One region of the Comamonas sp. UBA7840 genome, then DNA from elsewhere that is predicted to be linked to it. Evidence: predicted binding sites of a transcription regulator. Region 1 holds the regulator's gene; each other region holds the start of a gene.
What was found. The regulator FNR, encoded in region 1, switches genes on or off when oxygen is low (the NO sensors DNR and NnrR bind a similar motif). The targets are predictions, from matches to a motif close to TTGATNNNNATCAA.
Positions count from the first base shown of each region.

Region 2: the regulator FNR is predicted to act here: its motif matches at 2,782-2,795, upstream of B3R00_RS00200 (MBL fold metallo-hydrolase RNA specificity domain-containing protein).
Region 3: the regulator FNR is predicted to act here: its motif matches at 2,029-2,042, upstream of dsrO (sulfate reduction electron transfer complex DsrMKJOP subunit DsrO).

Region 1 covers NZ_DLTI01000008.1:30,002-35,851, reverse strand. The annotation lists gene B3R00_RS01720 (cell division protein ZapA) at 1-499, shown strand, start outside; gene B3R00_RS01715 (sulfite exporter TauE/SafE family protein) at 713-1,426, opposite strand; gene hemN (oxygen-independent coproporphyrinogen III oxidase) at 1,432-2,811, opposite strand; gene fnr (fumarate/nitrate reduction transcriptional regulator Fnr) at 3,015-3,740, shown strand; gene B3R00_RS01700 (hypothetical protein) at 3,843-4,091, opposite strand; gene B3R00_RS01695 (FixH family protein) at 4,271-4,558, opposite strand; gene ccoG (cytochrome c oxidase accessory protein CcoG) at 4,627-5,850, opposite strand, start outside.
Region 2 covers NZ_DLTI01000001.1:33,258-39,107, reverse strand. The annotation lists gene panD (aspartate 1-decarboxylase) at 173-553, shown strand; gene panB (3-methyl-2-oxobutanoate hydroxymethyltransferase) at 689-1,585, shown strand; gene panC (pantoate--beta-alanine ligase) at 1,672-2,517, shown strand; gene B3R00_RS00200 (MBL fold metallo-hydrolase RNA specificity domain-containing protein) at 2,892-4,316, shown strand; gene B3R00_RS00195 (SDR family oxidoreductase) at 4,461-5,366, opposite strand; gene B3R00_RS00190 (hypothetical protein) at 5,591-5,788, opposite strand.
Region 3 covers NZ_DLTI01000001.1:15,891-21,740, reverse strand. The annotation lists gene B3R00_RS00120 (ArsR/SmtB family transcription factor) at 1-323, shown strand, start outside; gene B3R00_RS00115 (YeeE/YedE family protein) at 320-763, shown strand; gene B3R00_RS00110 (DUF6691 family protein) at 786-1,202, shown strand; gene B3R00_RS00105 (DUF599 family protein) at 1,269-1,865, shown strand; gene dsrO (sulfate reduction electron transfer complex DsrMKJOP subunit DsrO) at 2,104-2,874, shown strand; gene nrfD (NrfD/PsrC family molybdoenzyme membrane anchor subunit) at 2,892-3,929, shown strand; gene B3R00_RS00090 (tetrathionate reductase subunit A) at 4,032-5,850, shown strand, end outside.

The DNA.
Region 1 (5,850 bases):
CCTGCACCAACACTACGTGCTCTCCTGCCCAGATGGGCGAGAAGCACAGCTGTTAGAAGCTGTTGAGCGCGTGGATCAGCAATTTCAGCAGATGCTCGACACCACCAAGCTGCGCTCTAGAGAGCGTGTGGGTGTTTTGCTGGCTGTGAATTTGGCTTTTGAAAATTTGGAGCTTCGCCAACAACTCCAAGCCTTGCAGCAGCAGTTAACGCAACTGCAAGGCACCACGGATACAGCCCAAGCGGATGCTCAAGCAGAGCGCCTGCAAAACCTTGAAGCCCAACTGGCTCAGGAGCATGCAGCCGCCCGCCAGCTCACCCTGCGCCTGGATGAAGCGCTAGCTCTGCACGAAAAACCCACCACACCAACCAGCACAGAAGCTGCCTTGCAAGACCTTGCTGCCCCACCCGAGGCAAAAGAAGTCGCCGAGAGCTTGGTCACCAATTTAGACAACGCGAGTGAAGTGGACTTGCCTTTCGCAGTCCCTGAAAACCAGTAAAATCAGAACCGTCTGCAATCCGCCGGGCTTTATATTGCCTTGAACCAATGCTCATTGAGCACGGGCTTGATACATTGCCTAGCAAGCGTGATCGTCTCGCGTCAGACGAACCCAACGCTAGGTTGCTCTCGCCCACCTGAACCCCCGGTTCAGGTTGAGGGCTCGGCGGTTTTGCAGACACCTTCTCGGCGCATCTGCCACATTCCCAAAAAATTAACGGCACCACACTGATGGCTTGTAGATCAAGTCCATCCACAGTGCCCATAGTGACACAGCTACCAACATCAGGCCTGCTGCGCGTGTACCCCAGTCTGCACGCCAGCGCCCCACTCTGCCACTGAGCCAGCGCCAAGCAAAAGGTGCACCTGCCAGCCATAATGCCCCACCGACGGCAAATGCAACCATGCTGACCGCACCCGCCCAGACAGCACCGCTTAAGGCGGCCACCAAGATAGCGGAATACAGCAGCCCACAAGGCATGAACGCCCAGGACATGCCTGCAAAAAGCGCTCCACCGCGCATCGAAAGTACTGGCTGCACCTTCTGCCACATAGCCCGGCCAGCTCGCTCCAGCCAAGCTGGCTGCTGGCCTTGGAATAGCATCAACAGCCCCCAGGCCAAAATCGCCAAGTGCATCACCACCCACACCGGGTGCAAGGCAGAAGTTTGATCAGAAAACCATGCTACCTGCTCCATGGCAAAAGCAGAAATGGCTCCTAAAACACCGTAGCCAGCCAGACGGCCCATATGGAATTGAAGCGCACTCCAGTTCCATGCCGAGGTGTGCCACGACAACTTGCCGTGCATTTGCACCGCCGTGCCATGGCCTTGAATGACGGCATGACAAGGGGCTGCACACATGGCAAGACAATGGGGCCCTCCCACGAGCCCCATAAAGAAAGCGGTCCAAAGCAAAGAAAAAGTCATAGGGATCAGATGATCCGCGAGAACCTGGCTCTGTTGCGGTCTGCTTGCAAATAACGGTCAAAGACCAAGGCTACGCCGCGCACAAAGAACCAGCCTTTGGCAGTCACCGTGAGGCAGTCGTCTGTAATTTCTACCAAACCTTCGTCTTGCTGTGCTGCCAAAGCTTCGATTTCAGCAGCAAAGTACTGTTTGAAATCAATCAGCCAAGCACTGTTGATAGATTCAAAAAACAGCTCGCCCTGGCACATGATAGTCATGATGACGGCACGGCGAATCGTATCGTCACGGGTCAACGCGAGCCCACGGACAACAGGCAGCCGCCCCTGATCCAGAAGGTCGTAATACTCTTCCAACGTCTTGGCATTTTGGCTGTAGGTTGCACCCACGCGACCAATCGCGGAAACGCCCAAGGCAATCAAATCGCAGTCTGGCTGCGTGCTATAGCCTTGGAAATTGCGGTGCAAGCGACCTTGGCGTTTTGCAATCGCCAACGCATCTTCCGGCAACGCAAAGTGATCCATGCCCACATAAACGTAGCCAGCTTCAATAAAGCTTTCAATGGCAGCAGACAACATGCCCACCTTGTCGGAGGCTGATGGCAAGTCTGCTTGCAAGATACGGCGCTGTGGCTTGAAGCGCTCTGGCAAGTGCGCATAGGCATACAGCGCAATACGATCTGGCCGCAACTCCGTCACCTGTTTGAGCGTTCGAGCAAACGATTCGGGATTTTGCTTGGGCAAGCCGTAAATCAAATCCACATTCACCGACTGAAAGCCCAGCTCGCGCGAAGCAGCCACCAAATCAAACACCTGCTCCGCAGGCTGCTCACGGTGCACCGCTTTTTGAACTTCCGGATCAAAGTCTTGCACCCCAAAGCTCAAGCGGTTGAAGCCGATTTCTTTGAGCACTGCCAGGCGTTCACGCGTCACGGTGCGTGGGTCAACTTCGATCGAGTATTCACCCGCCGCTTCAAACACAAACCGCTCACGCAGCATGCGCCACAGGTTGCGCAGCTCATCGTCCGTCAAGAAAGTAGGCGTGCCGCCTCCCACGTGGAACTGGCTCACAACCTGCCCACGACCACAGTGCTGCAGATGCAAATCAATTTCGCGCTCCAAATAGCGCATGTATGTCACAGCACGTTCATGGTGCTTGGTGATGATCTTGTTGCACGCGCAGTAGTAACACAGGGAGTCACAAAATGGAATGTGCACATAGAGCGACATCGGCTGGTTTACAGCAGCTGCAACTTTGCGCTGCTTCAACGCCAAGATATAGTCACTATCACCAAACGCCTCCACAAACCTATCCGCAGTGGGATAAGAGGTGTAGCGCGGGCCTGGCACGTCATAACGACGCAAGAGTTCGGGGGTGACGACGGTCATGAATGAATCTTTTCCTTGATGACCATACTTTGCAACAATCGGCCACGTTTATCCTTGACGTGAATCAAGAGGTTGATGTACAAGGAATGTCACAATTTGAGCGACATCATTCCTTACTCCTTCGAGCTATCCCATAGTCTCTTATCTGATTTTTTAACTGCACAAGTCATCTTCTTACACAAGACTCTTGGGCTTTCGAGTACATGACTCCTCCAACCATCAAAGTTACCTGCTCCAACTGCAATTTGCGTGAACTCTGCATGCCCATGGGCCTGAATGAGCAACAGTTGCAGCGCATCGATGACATTGTGGCTACCCGCCGCAAAGTCAAACGCGGAGCAACACTGTTTCGCAACGGAGAAGCATTCACATCGCTGTACGCCATTCGCACGGGCTTTTTCAAAACCTGCGTGGCCACAGAGGATGGTCGCGACCAAGTGACTGGCTTCCAGATGGCTGGTGAAATCATTGGCCTGGACGGCATCGTCAATGACCACCACACCTGTGATGCCGTAGCACTGGAAGATGCCGAAGTCTGCGTCATGCCTTTTGACGGATTGGAAGAAATTTCGCGTGAAGTGACTGCCTTGCAAAGCCATGTGCACAAGGTGATGAGCCGCGAGATTGTGCGCGAGCACAGCGTCATGCTACTGCTGGGCAGCATGCGTGCCGAAGAGCGCTTGGCTGCTTTTATTCTGAACTTGGTTCAACGCCTGCATGCACGCGGTTTCTCCTCGTCGGAACTGGTGCTACGCATGACACGCGAAGAAATTGGCAGCTACCTGGGTCTGAAGCTTGAAACCGTCAGCCGCACCTTCTCCAAATTTGTGGAAGAAGGCATGGTTGAGGTAAAACAGCGCCACGTGCGCATTTTGGACACTGCTGCACTGCAGCGCTTGGTCAACAGCCAGCACGAGTGCAACAAGTAAGCGCTCTGGCTTTCCCATAAAAAAACCTCCCAGCGTAGGCTTGGGAGGTTTTTTTATGGGTGGTTGCTTTTTTATACAGCGACTGCCACAACACTGCCTTCGTTACATGCTGGGCTGGGCGTTCACTTCGGAAGCAGAAATAGACAGCAAAACCGTCAAATATCCAGCAGCCACAAAAACCACCCAAAAAGCAAAAAAGGCCAAGGTATAAATCGCCGTGCGGGATAGCTCAATCCCTTGCCCCAACCACAACATATCGTGCGGGTCGAATGCGGCAAACACCAGCATTTCCATCACGCCAGCTGCCAAAAAAGCGGGCCAAACAATCCACATTAAACGTCGTGTCCACATGTGCACTCCTTTGCGTGAATCATGTGGACATTGTGAGCACCATTCCCAACCAGGCTGCGTGGGACAAACGCTAAATAAAAATAATAGCTGCCAGCGCAATATTTACAATGACTTGTGCATTAAAAGCACTTGAAGTCAGCATATTTAAAGCGCAAGCAGCTACTTTTTTTAATAAACCGTTATTTAGGTGCCAGATTGGGCAAATCAGCATCGGGGGTTGTCACATGGTTACGCGCAGCACCCGCTGGCGCCAAGCTTTTTTCGATGTGGCGCAGTTCCTGGTTGATATTCAGGCCCTTTTGGTAGTAATCGTTGTCCACTACGGGATCCGCACCATTCATGGCAATCATGGCTGTCACGATACCTGCCACGACCACCACGGCAGGCCCTGCGAACACCAGCCATACGTGGCCATATTTCCACCAAGGACCTGATGGCACTTCCAGCTTTTTTGCTACCTGAGTCATAACCCACTCTCTTTCCATCAAACGCAGTGTGCAAGCACTCAGTCTTGCACACCAACAATGCTGCGTTCTTAGCGAGGCACTAAGAAAACTGATTTTTCAAGCACATGGCCTTTGCCACTTTGTGCCGTGATTTCAAACTCAATAGGATGTGAACCAGGTTCAGCAGTTCCATACGGAATTTGTACGCGCACAGCAACACCACGCGTTTGGGCGGAGTCCACGTCCACGGTGGTGCTTTCTGCCATCGCAATGCCCTCCAGCCCCTTCACAGCAACGCTATAAGTTTGGGCTTGCTCCGTAGCATTCATTACCTGCAAACGATAGACATTCTCCAGCTTGCCACCGGCCACAATCCGCGCCAACGATGCACGGTCCCGAATCACATCAACCTTGAGGGGCTCTCGCACCGCCATGCTAAAGACCATGGCCGACGTCAAACCCACCAAAATCATGGTGTAAATCAGCACGCGGGGGCGCGCAATACGACGCCAAATTTGCGCACCGGTCCAGCCTTTGCTCACCGCATTTTGCGTCGTCAAGCGTATCAACCCACGCGGATAGTGCATGTTGTACATCACGTTGTTACATGCATCCACACACAAGCCACAACCGATGCACTCGTACTGCAAACCATCGCGAATATCGATGCCAACCGGGCAGACCTGTACACACAACTTGCAGTCGATACAGTCGCCCAAGCCTTGGGCTTTGTAATCCACGTCTTTTTTGCGAGGACCACGGTTTTCACCACGCTTGGCGTCATAGCTGACGACCAATGTATCTTTGTCAAACATCGCGCTTTGGAAGCGCGCATAAGGGCACATGTACTTGCACACCTGCTCACGCATGTAGCCTGCATTGCCATACGTCGCAAAACCGTAAAACAACACCCAGAAAATCTGCCAGCTGCCTTGGAGCGCCAGCAGCTCTCCACCCAACTCACGGATAGGCACAAAGTAGCCTACGAAGGTGAAGCCGGTCCACAGCGCCAAGGCAATCCACAAAAATTGTTTAAGGGTTTTGCGCCAGATTTTTTCCAGCGTCCAGCCCCCTTGGTCCAAGCGAATACGTGCACTGCGGTCACCCTCGACCTTGTGCTCGATCCACATAAAAATTTCGGTATATACCGTTTGTGGACATGTAAAGCCGCACCACAAACGCCCAGCCACTGCGGTAAACAAAAACAGCGACAGCGCACTGACAATCAGCAAACCCGTCAGATAAATGAAATCTTGCGGATACAGCACGTAACCGAACAAATAAAAGCGTCGCGCCCCCAGGTCAAACAAGAC
Region 2 (5,850 bases), on a different contig from region 1:
GCGTGCGGAGGTGGCCCCGTCAAGCACCATTGGATGACCCTATGTATTGAGTGGTTGAGCCTTCGATCGGGTACGGGCACAATGCGCCCGGCGAAACAAGGGGGCGGTGCAAGTGGGTGCTTGGTTACCCACTGCAGCGTGCCATGGCGCTATAAATACACAGGGAGATACCATGTTCCGCACGCTTTTGAAATCCAAGATTCACCGGGTCAAGACCACGCAGTGTGAGCTGCACTACGAGGGCTCCTGCGCAATCGATGAAGATCTGCTCGATGCCGCCAATATTGCCGAGAACGAGCAAATCCACATCTGGAACATCGACAACGGTGAGCGCTTTGTCACCTATGCCATCAAGGGCCAGCGCGGCAGCGGCATGATTTCGGTGAATGGCTCGGCGGCGCGCCGTGCTGCGGTGGGCGATTTGCTCATCATTGCGGCTTTTGCGCAGGTGCATGAAAGCGATGTCCCAGAACATTTGCCGCAACTGGTGTTTGTGGATGAACACAATCGCCAAACAGAGTTGCGCCACAAGGTTCCCCTGCAAACGTTGTAATCTGGGCTGTCGCCCTATTTTTTACCGCCCATGCCGTTGTGGCGCATGGGTATTCATTGGTTTTGCAGACCAGGCTGCGGGTGGCAGTTGCACCACCCCCCAGTCCAGCCGTCTGCGCCCACGGTGATTGCTGCCATGACTTCTACGCACCCAACAGACACTGCGGCCCCTTCCGGTACGCCCTACGGTACTTTGCCGCCCGCATCGCCCATGCCCGGGCGCAAACCCGTCAGCCTGCCGCGCTTGGCGCATATGCGCAGCCAGGGTGAAAAAATTACCATGCTCACAGCGTATGACGCCACGTTTGCCGCCGTGGCCGATGCTGCCGGGGTGGACTGTGTGCTGGTGGGCGACTCGCTGGGCATGGTCTGCCAGGGCCGGCGCAGCACGGTGGGCGTGTCGATGACCGACATGCTCTATCACACGGCCAGCGTGGCACGCGGCATTCACCGCAGCCAAGGCACGATCTGGGTGGTGGCCGATATGCCTTACGGCAGCTATGCCGAAAGCCCCGAGCAAGCCATGCGCAATGCCTGTGCGCTGATGCAGGCGGGCGCGCACATGGTCAAGCTGGAGGGGGGGGGCTGGACGGCCAAGACGGTGGAGTTTTTAGTGGCGCGTGGCGTGCCCGTGTGCGCCCACCTGGGGTTGACCCCGCAAACGGTGTATGCCTTGGGCGGCTACCGCGTACAGGGCCGCGAAGAGGCCGAGGCACAGTTGCTGCGCCTGCAATCCAAAGAGCTGCAAGAGGCCGGCGCTGCCATGCTGGTGCTGGAGATGGTGCCAGCCACCTTGGCGGCCAGCATCACGCAGGATTTACAGCACTGCCACACGATTGGCATTGGCGCAGGCAACGGTACTGCAGGCCAGGTGCTGGTGCTGCACGACATGCTGGGTATGAATTTGGGCAAGATGCCCAAGTTTGTGCGCAACTTTATGGCCGATGCGGGCAGCGTCAAAGGTGCCATGCAGGCCTATGTGCAAGCCGTCAAGGACGGCACTTTCCCCGATAACAGCGTGCACGCTTGGTAAGTCCAGGCACACCAAGGGTGCGCTCGGCGCGTATCTGCTAAACGATGGCTGGCCCGGCGGCCAGCAAAAACACAGGGAGACAGACCATGCAAATCGTTCACACCATCGAAGACTTGCGCCATGCTTTGGCTGGGCGTGGGCGCCCGGCCTTTGTGCCCACCATGGGCAATTTGCACGCCGGACATTTGGCGTTGGTGCGCGAGGCGCGCCGCCATGCGGACACCACGGTCGCCAGTATTTTTGTGAACCGCCTGCAGTTTTTGCCGCACGAAGATTTTGATAGCTACCCGCGCACGCTGCAAGCCGATTGTGAGCAATTAGAGGCCCAGGGGTGCGACATCGTATTTGCGCCCAAAGAGCAAGACTTGTACCCCCAGCCCCAGACCTACAAGGTGCAACCGGACGCGGCCTTGGCAGATATTTTGGAAGGGCAGTTTCGCCCAGGTTTTTTCACTGGCGTGTGCACCGTGGTGATGAAGCTGTTTGCCTGTGTGTTTGGCAGCACCGGCGGTGGCTTGGCGGTATTTGGTAAAAAAGATTATCAGCAGCTGCTGGTGATTCGGCACATGGTGCAGCAGTTTGCATTGCCCATCTCCATCATCGGTTTGGAGACCGAGCGCGCGGCCGATGGTTTGGCCCTGAGTTCGCGCAACGCGTATTTGAGCGCTGAGCAGCGCACACAAGCACGTGCCTTGTCGCAGCAGTTGCAGTGGCTGGCCCACCAAGTGCGCGAGGGCGCGGTGCCGCTGGCGCAGCTCGAGGCGCAAGCCATGGCGCAGCTCAGCGCGCAAGGTTGGCAGCCCGATTACCTTACGGTGCGCCAGCGCCATGATCTGCAATGCCCGGCGGACCATGCCCGCCAAGCACCCTTGGTTGCTCTGGGCGCGGCGCGCCTGGGGGGCACGCGCTTGATTGATAACCTGGAATTTTAGGGCGCGGTCCGCATCACCTCGGTGCCCTTTCGGTCAGTGGATGGCCAAAGGAAAGGGCACTGTTTTTAGGTGGCTTGGGCGCTGTCTGGCGCCGTGTGTTGTTGGGGCTCAAAAAAGGCCACCAGATGATTGAGCTCCCGGGCGGTGTGCATGAGCTCTTCGGAGGCACGCCAGGCTTGCTGATGCCCGGCGCAATGTCCACTTGCTGGGTGGTGACAGGGAGGTTTTTCTTCATGTTTTTTTGTGCAGCAGGGGCTCGATGTCTTGATGTGCGTTAAGTGCTTTGCCTGGGGGTGGTCATTCCTGCTGTGTCTATCGGGCGGCAACTGTTAGATTGGGTGCATCGCTCTTTCGCGCTTTATGGCCTACGTTTTATGCACATTAGCTTTTATGGTGCAGCACAAGCTGTCACAGGTTCTTGTTTTCTGATTGAGGCGCACGGTTGCAGCTTTTTGCTGGACTGCGGTATGGCGCAAGGTGGGCAAGAGGCCGATGCCCACAATGAAAATGCGTTTGCTTTTGACGTATCAAGCATTGACTTTGTGGTGCTGACTCACGCACACATTGACCACAGCGGGCTTTTGCCCAAGCTGGTGGCCCAAGGGTTCAAGGGGTCGATTTACACCACGCTGGCCACGCAAGACTTGCTGGAAGTGCTGCTCAAAGACAGCGCACACATCCAAATCATGGATGCCGAACGTGCCGCCAGACGCAAGCGAGAGGGTAAAAAACACGAGCGTGATGTGCTGCCGCCGCTGTACTCGCTGGCGCATGTGGCGCGAACGTTGGAGCTGGTCAAAGCCAAGCCGTATGGCAAGCAGTTTGAAGTGCACCCCAGTGTCCAGGTTCGCTTTCAGGATGCGGGCCATATCTTGGGCTCAGCCATTGTGGAGCTGTGGCTGCGCGATGCCCATGGCCGCACGCAGAAACTGGTCAGCAGTGGTGACCTGGGGCAGCCCGGGCGCGTGATTTTGCGCGATCCCACACCAGTGCAAGAAGCCGATGTGCTGCTGATTGAGTCCACCTACGGCGACCGCCTGCACAAGGACAACGCCAGCACGCTCAATGAACTGGTAGACATTGTTACCCGCACGGTGCCGCACGGTAATGTGGTGATTCCCGCTTTTGCCGTGGGGCGCACGCAAGAGCTGCTGTATCACTTCATTGATTTGATGCAGCAAGGGCGCTTGCCGCCGGTGGAAATTTTTGTTGATTCCCCCATGGCCGTGGCGGCCACGGAAATCACCATGCACCACTTTACCGTCTTTGATGAAGAGGCCAAGCAGCTCATGGGCACGGCACGCCAGCTGCCCGATGTGCAGCATGTGCACTTCATTCAGGATGTGGAGGAATCCATCAAGCTCAACCGCATCAAGAGTGGTGCCGTCATCATCTCTGCCAGCGGTATGTGCGATGCTGGTCGTGTGCTGCACCATTTGCGCAACAACATTGGCCGCCCAGAGTGCGCGGTGGTGATCTGTGGCTTCCAGTCCTATGGCTCGCTGGGGCGCAGGCTGGTGGATGGCGTCAAGCAGGTGCGCATGTTCGGTGAGCAAATTGATGTGCGTGCATCGGTGCATACGCTGGGCGGTTTTTCTGCGCATGCCGACCAAAAGGCATTGCTGGACTGGGCCGGTGCCTTCCAGCCTGCGCCACGCCACACCTATGTGGTGCATGGCGAACCGCAGGCCGCGCAGGCCTTGGCCAAGGAGTTGCGCAGCCAGCATGGCCATACGGTCACGGTGCCAGAGCTGGGCGAGCGCTTTGCGCTGCAAGGGTTGTCTGCAAACGGCTCATAAAAAAAGAGCTGTTGGCGCTTGTATATGCTTGAATTCAGATGGTTTTCTATCTGAAAGTAAGTACTGATAAGCGCTGATAGCTCCTCTTTTTGTGAAGCTGTCTGCTGGTACACGCAGCGCAGGCCAGGTAGCGGAGTGGCAGCTTTAGCTGGCTGATACAGGCATCACCAGCCCTGTGATGCAGCTGGCACAAGCGGGTGCCGCCAAAAACACATAGGCCGGAGCAATGTCTTCGGGTTGGGCCACGCGGCCTAACGCGGTGTCAGCGCCAAAGTTGGCGAAATCATCTTCGCTGCTGTTGCCCGGGGTCAGCGCAGTCCAGACCGGCCCGGGCGCCACGGCGTTGACGCGAATGCCGCGTTCGGCCACGTTCAGCGCCAGCGATTGGGTAAACGCATGCACCGCGCCTTTGCTGGCGGCGTAGTCCATGGAATAAGGGCAGCCGCTGATGCCGACCGCAGAGCCCGTGTTGATGATGCAGTCCCCGCGCTGCATATGCGGCAAGGCGGCGCGGGCCATGTGGATGTAGCCGTAAATATTGGTCTGGAACGTGGCCGCCAGATTGGCGTCATCAAGCTGCTCCAGACTTTCCGCCTGCACGAGGCAGGCCGCGTTATTGACCAAGATATTGAGCGTGCCAAATTTTTTGATCACCTTGCGCACCGCCCGTGCGCAGTACGCCGGGTCGCGTACGTCACCGGGCAGCAAGATGCATGCGCCCCCTTCAGCTTGCACATGCTGGCAAGTGGCTTTGGCGTCTTTGTGTTCGTTCAGATAGGCAATCGCAACATGGGCCCCTTCGCGGGCAAACAGCACGGCCACGGCGCGGCCAGTGCCGGAGTCACCGCCGGTGATCAGTGCCGTTAGCCCTTGCAGCTTGCCGCTGCCCCGGTAGTGGGGGGCAGCAAACAGCGGCTTGCAGCTCATCAAATATTCTTGCCCCGGCGTGGTGCTACTGGGCAGTGCATGGCTTTGCGCAGCGGACGCGCGTGCAGATTTTTTGGGGGTGGCAGGCGCAATCTGGGCGAGTGCTGCGGTTTTGGGTGCCATGTGCGCTCCTCGGGGCGGGGTGATGGTCGCGCCAGTTTTGCCACGTGGTGCCCACGGTCTTGGGGGCAAATGTTTACCACGCAGGTAGGAGAGCACCTGTTTCTGCAGCTACAGCGGATGCGTGGATTGCCCGCTGCGCTGCTATTCCCACGCTGCAGCGTAAACAAGCCATGGTCATGCAGGCGCCAGATGCAGGGGGTGATAGTGTGGGGCAGCAGCTGCGGCTAGCAAGCGGAAAGCAGCCAAGGCATATGGAGCAAGATGCTGCCCCAGACCGGGTAGCTGGCCCGCCACGTGACGCTTTCACCTTGTGGCCGCAGGCGGGGTTGCGGGGCGAATTCAGGTGGCGCAGGCATGAGGTCGGTAATGCACAGCAATGACGCCATCCAGAAATGAGAGGCTTGTGCGCTGTTTGTCAGCATGGCGTGCTCCGTGCTTCAACTTGGATAGCGCATCGTGCTTGCAGACTGTGACGATTTAAAGA
Region 3 (5,850 bases), on a different contig from region 1:
CAGCATTGGATTTGGCGAGCATGCGCGCGCATGCGGCAGAGGCGGTGGGCATGCTCAAGCTCTTGGGCAATGAAGACCGCTTGCTGCTGTTGTGCCAGATTGCCTTGCAAGAGCGTACGGTGACAGAGCTGGAGCAACTCACGGGCATTACCCAGCCCACGCTGTCCCAGCAACTGGGGGTGCTGCGCCGTGAGGGGCTGGTGTCCACGCGCCGTGACGGCAAGTTTATTTGGTACCAATTGGCCGATGTGCGTGCTTTGCAGTTGATGCAAGTGGTGCATCAGTTGTTCTGCGGCCCGGCCGCACATGGAGCTCAGGCATGAGTATTTATTGGGAAGCTTTTACGCCCTGGTCGGCGCTGGCGGGTGGTGTGCTCATTGGCTTGGCCGCTGCATTGATGGTGGTGCTGCTGGGGCGTATTGCGGGGATCAGTGGCATCGTTGGTAATTTGCTGCAAGCCGCCACCTGGGGCTCGGTCAGGCAGTGGGGCTGGCGTGTGGCGTTTGTGCTGGGGATGGTGGCTGCGCCCATTGTGTGGCAATGGTTTGCACCCTTGCCCGCGATGGAGATGCCTTCCAACCCTTGGGTGATCGGGCTGGCTGGTTTGCTGGTGGGCTTTGGTACGCGTTTGGGCTCGGGCTGCACCAGTGGGCACGGGGTGTGCGGCCTGTCACGCCTGTCGCTGCGTTCGCTGGCGGCAACGCTGATGTTCATGGCCACGGGTGTGCTGACGGTGTTTGTCGTGCGCCACGTGCTGGCTTAAGTCTGCAAGAGAGGATGTTGTGATGGTTGCAATCGTTGCTTTGCTGTCGGGGCTGGTGTTTGGCCTGGGCTTGATTCTGTCGGGCATGGGTAACCCCGCCAAGGTGCAAAATTTTCTGGATATTAGTGGCACTTGGGACCCTTCATTGGGACTGGTGATGGGCGGCGCGATTGCCGTCGGGCTGCTTGCTTTTACCTGGGCCAAACACCGCAAGACCTCGGTTTTGGGTGAGCCCATGCAACTGCCCACATCGAAGGCGGTGGATCGCAAACTGCTCACGGGTGCCGCTTTGTTTGGCGCGGGCTGGGGGCTGGCAGGCTTTTGTCCAGGCCCTGCCGTGATGAATCTGGCGACACTGCGCTTTGAGGTGTGGCTGTTTGTGGCTGCAATGCTGGCTGGCATGGTGCTGCAGCATGCATGGGCCAAGCGATCGGCTTGAGAATACTATTATTGATAGCTGCTAGTGCTTGCTGCGTAAGCGCTAGAGCCTTAAAAGGCTAAGAATATGCACGAACAGATGTGGCCGCTGTGGCTGACCTTGGCGCTGGCGCTGGTGTACTTTGTCAAGCAATGGTGCTGGCCTTCAGCAGCCACGCGCCAGCACGACCAACTGCGCAGCGACTGGCTGCAGTCGGTGTCCGCCACGCCGGGCACCGAAGTGCTGGGCGTGCAGACCATTCGCAACTCCCTCATGTCCTGCACGATGACGGCCACCGCCGCCACGCTGGCGTTCATGGGCAGCATCAGCTTGCTCTACAGCAGCTGGGCGCAGACGGTTTCGCTCGGCAACAAAAGCGCGTTTTTGCAGCATGTGCTGGCCGTGCTGGTGCTGCTGGGCATGTCGTTCATCACCTCCATGCTGTCTGCGCGCCAGTGGCACCACGCCGGGTTTGTGGCAGGCATGCCCGTGGGCAGCGCGCAGCGCCAGCAGTGGCTGCCTTTAGGGCAGCAGTGCCTGCGCAAGGCCGGGCATTACTACGCCTTGTCGGTGCGCTTGCTGATGTGGTGTGTGCCGGTGGCCGTGGTGGGGTTGTTTGCGTGGCCCGGGGTGATTGCTGCGGTGCTCATGCTGGTGGTGCTGTGGCGCGGTATTGATCGCTAAGCGCTAACACAGATGCGGCGACGCAGCAGGGGCCGGATCGTAGCGTTTTGATTTTATTGCTGTATGTGCGCGATTATTTTGACTACTTAATACTTCCTTAATATTTATTTTTGATAATCGGAAAATTTATAAAAAATACCAATAAAAACAATGGCTTATATTATTGACAATGGTCAAATATAAATAGCCGCCAGCGGGTTGAAAATCAGTCTATTCCATTAATAAACGGATTTTCAATATGACTGAAAACCGCCTATCCCCCACGACCTCCGACAGCAAGCGCAGTTTCTTGCAAGAGTTGGTTGCGCTGGCCACGGGCTTTGGGCTTGCTGGCGCCGCGCAAGCCGCGCCGGCGCTGCCAGATTTTCAACCCACCCGCCGACCCGGTATGCAAGGCAAGCGCTTTGGCATGCTGGTGGATATGCGCAAGTGCATCGGCTGCCAGGCCTGCACGGTGAGTTGCTCGGTGGAAAACCTGCCGCCCATCGGCCAGTTCCGCACCACCGTGCTGCAGTACGAGGTGAACCAGGGTGAGGGCAGTGCCCCGGCCATGGTCAGCCTGCCGCGCCTGTGCAACCACTGCGACAACCCGCCGTGCGTGCCTGTGTGCCCGGTGCAGGCCACCTTCCAGCGCACCGACGGCATTGTGCTGGTCGACAACGAGCGCTGCGTAGGCTGCGGCTACTGCGTGCAGGCCTGCCCCTACGACGCCCGCTTTATCAACCACGAAACCCAAACCGCCGACAAGTGCACCTTCTGTGAGCACCGTTTGGAGGCGGGCTTGCTGCCCGCTTGCGTGGAAAGCTGCGTGGGTGGTGCGCGTGTGATTGGTGACTTGAACGACGCTGACAGCGAGATCAACCAGCGCATGCAAGCGGACAAGGACGACATCAAGGTGCTCAAGCCCGGCATGAAGACCGAGCCGCGCGTGTTCTACATCGGCTTGCCCGATGCGTTCGTGAACGGCGTTGATGGCCAAGCCAGCGTGCGCTTGCTGTCAGACCACTGAACTTCCCGGAGGCTTTTATGCAAATCATTGAACTCCTGACGCCGCACTACGAAGTGGCGTGGCTGCCTTGGGCGGTGCAGTACTTTTTCCTCGTTGGCGTAGCCACTGGCGCTGCATTGCTGGTGAGTGTGTGTGCCTTCGGCCAAGCGGGTGGGGCGCTGCAGCGCTTGATGCCTGTGGCGGTATTGACGTTGGCCGTCAGCGGCCTGGCTGCTCCCGTGTCGTTGTTGGCCGACTTGCACCAGCCCGCTCGGTTTTGGCATTTTTATGCACACATGACTCCGTGGTCGTGGATGTGGCGGGGCGCGGTGCTGCTGCCTGTGTTCATGGGCTTGCTGGTGGCCATGTGCGCCAGCTGGTGGCTGGGCCAGGCGCGCTGGCTGCGCTGGCTGGCACCGTTGATGGTGCTGTCGGCACTGTCCATCACGGTCTATACCGGTGCAGAAATGATGGTGGTGCGCTCACGCCCCTTGTGGAACACGATGTGGGTGCCTGTGAACCTGGCGCTGACAGGCTGGCTGGCTGCAGTGGGTGTGGCCCTGGTGGTGGAGCGCTTCTTGCCCGCCCAGCTGCGCCCTGACGCCCGCGCTTTGCAGGCTTTGCGTGCCATTGGCCTGTGGCTGGCTGCCGCACTGGTGGTGGCGGCGGTGTTGTGGGCGCTCAGCGGTCTGCTGGGCATGAGCCCCTCGTTCAACGAAGCCCTGCGCTTGGTGCAGGAGTTCCCGGTGTGGCGCATGACCATGATCGGCTCGGCCATCTTTGGCGCGGTCGTCGTGGGTGCCTTGCTGCGCGGCAAGCAGCGCTTGCAGGCCAAGGGCTTTACGTTGGTGCTGGGCCTGGGGTTGGCCGCTGCCGCTTGGGCCTTCCGCTGGGCGCTGTTCATGGGGGTGCAGGGCGTACCCAAGTTTGGCGCGGGCCTGTACCTGTACCACATGCCTTGGGGCGGCGATGGCCTACTGGGCATGCTGGGTGTGGCGGGCTTGTGCGTGGCTTTGGTGGCCATGGCGACGTGGGCGCTGGAAGTATTTCCTGCCCGCAGCCCCCGGGTCGCGTAAGCCTTGCTGGCCCGAGACTTTGAAAGAAACAAGCCTCTAACGCAATATTGACGGGCGCTGGCTGCTTCAAAAGCTGTGAGCGCCTGCCCTGAAAGGGCAACCATGACTGATAAAAAACACTCTCCCGAACAATCCCAAGATGCTGACGTTGCACGCCGCCGCTTGCTGCTGCGTGGTGGTGCGGTGGCCGGTGGTCTGGCCGCATTCGCGGCGGGCTACGGCCAAACCGTGGCGCGTGGAGCCAAGGGCTTGATCGATGGCACCTCGGGCACGGCAACCGCCAGTGCAACCCGTGGCAACTCGCTGCAGCCCGAATTCCGTATCGACCCCGCCACGGGTCAGCTCACGACCCAGCCTGGCCAAGTGGTCAGCCCTTCGAGCTGCCTGGGCTGCTGGACGCAGTGCGGCGTGCGCGTGCGCGTGGATACTGACAACAACACCATCTTGCGCATTGCCGGCAACCCCTACCACCCGCTGGCAACCACCAACCCTGCACCCATGGAAACGCCGGTGCGTGAGGTGTATGCCATGCTGGGCGGCGACAACGGCTTGGAAGGCCGTGCCACCAGCTGTGCCCGTGGCTCTGCCATGCTGGCGCACCAAAAAGCCGAGCACCGCGTGCTGACGCCGCTCAAACGCGTAGGTCCCCGTGGCTCGGGCCAGTGGCAAAGCATTTCGCTGGAGCAGTTGGTCAAGGAAATCAGCGAGGGCGGCAATTTGTTTGGCGAAGGCCATGTGGAAGGCTTGGCCAGCATCCGTGATCTGGAGACGCTGATTGATGCCGACAACCCCGAGTACGGCCCCAAGGCCAACCAGCTGCTGGTGACCGATGCCTCCAACGAAGGTCGCACCCCGCTGATCAACCGTTTTGCGCGCCAGGCTTTTGGCACGGTGAACGTGGCCAACCACGGCGCCTACTGTGGCCAGACCTACCGCGTGGGCACGGCAGCGGCGCTGGGCAATATTCCTGGCATGCCTCACGGCAAGCCCGACTGGAAAAACTCACGCTTTGGTTTGTTTATTGGCACGGCCCCTGCCCAGGCGGGTAACCCCTTCCAGCGCCAAGGCCGGGAACTGGCGGAAGCGCGCTCGCGCCACGAGCAAACCTACCAGTACGTGGTGGTCTCACCCGTGCTGCCCACATCGTCAAGCTATGCCTCGGGCGACAACAACCGCTGGTTGCCCATCAAGCCTGCAACCGACCTGGCCCTGGTGCTGGGCATGATCCGCTGGATCATTGAGAACGAACGCTATGACGCCAAGTTCCTGAGCCAGCCTGGCCCTGCCGCCATGGCAGCTGCCGGTGAAGCCTCGTGGAGCAATGCCTCTCACCTGCTGATTGATGACCCCAAGCATCCCCGCTACGGCCACTTCCTGCGCGGAGCCGATCTGGGTTGGCCCATGCCTGCACCGGTGGATGACAAGACCCCTGCGGAAGACGTGTACGTGGTGCAACTGCTGGACGGCACGCTGGCGCCCCATACCAGCGCGCAGCCGGCAGATTTGTGGGTGCAGGACAAACCGGTCAAGGTACAAGTGCCCGCCCAAGGCGATGCACCGGCTAAGGAAGTGGAGTTGCCTGTGAGCACCTCCATGGTCAAGCTGCGCGAGTCGGCCCAGCAAATGACCTTGCAGGAATATGCGGAAATCTGCGGCGTGCCCGTGGCCGAAATTGAAGCCTTGGCGCATGAGTTCACTAGCCATGGCAAGCAGGCCGTGGCCAACTCGCACGGTGGCACCATGAGCGGATCGGGTTTTTACACCGCTTACGCGATTGCCATGTTGAACAATCTGATTGGCAACCTGAACGTCAAGGGCGGCTGGGTGCTGGATGCAGGGCCCTTTGGTCCGTTCGGCCCCGGTCCGCGCTACAACTTTGCGCAGTTCAAAGGTGCGGTCAAGGCCAGTGGTGTGGCGCTGT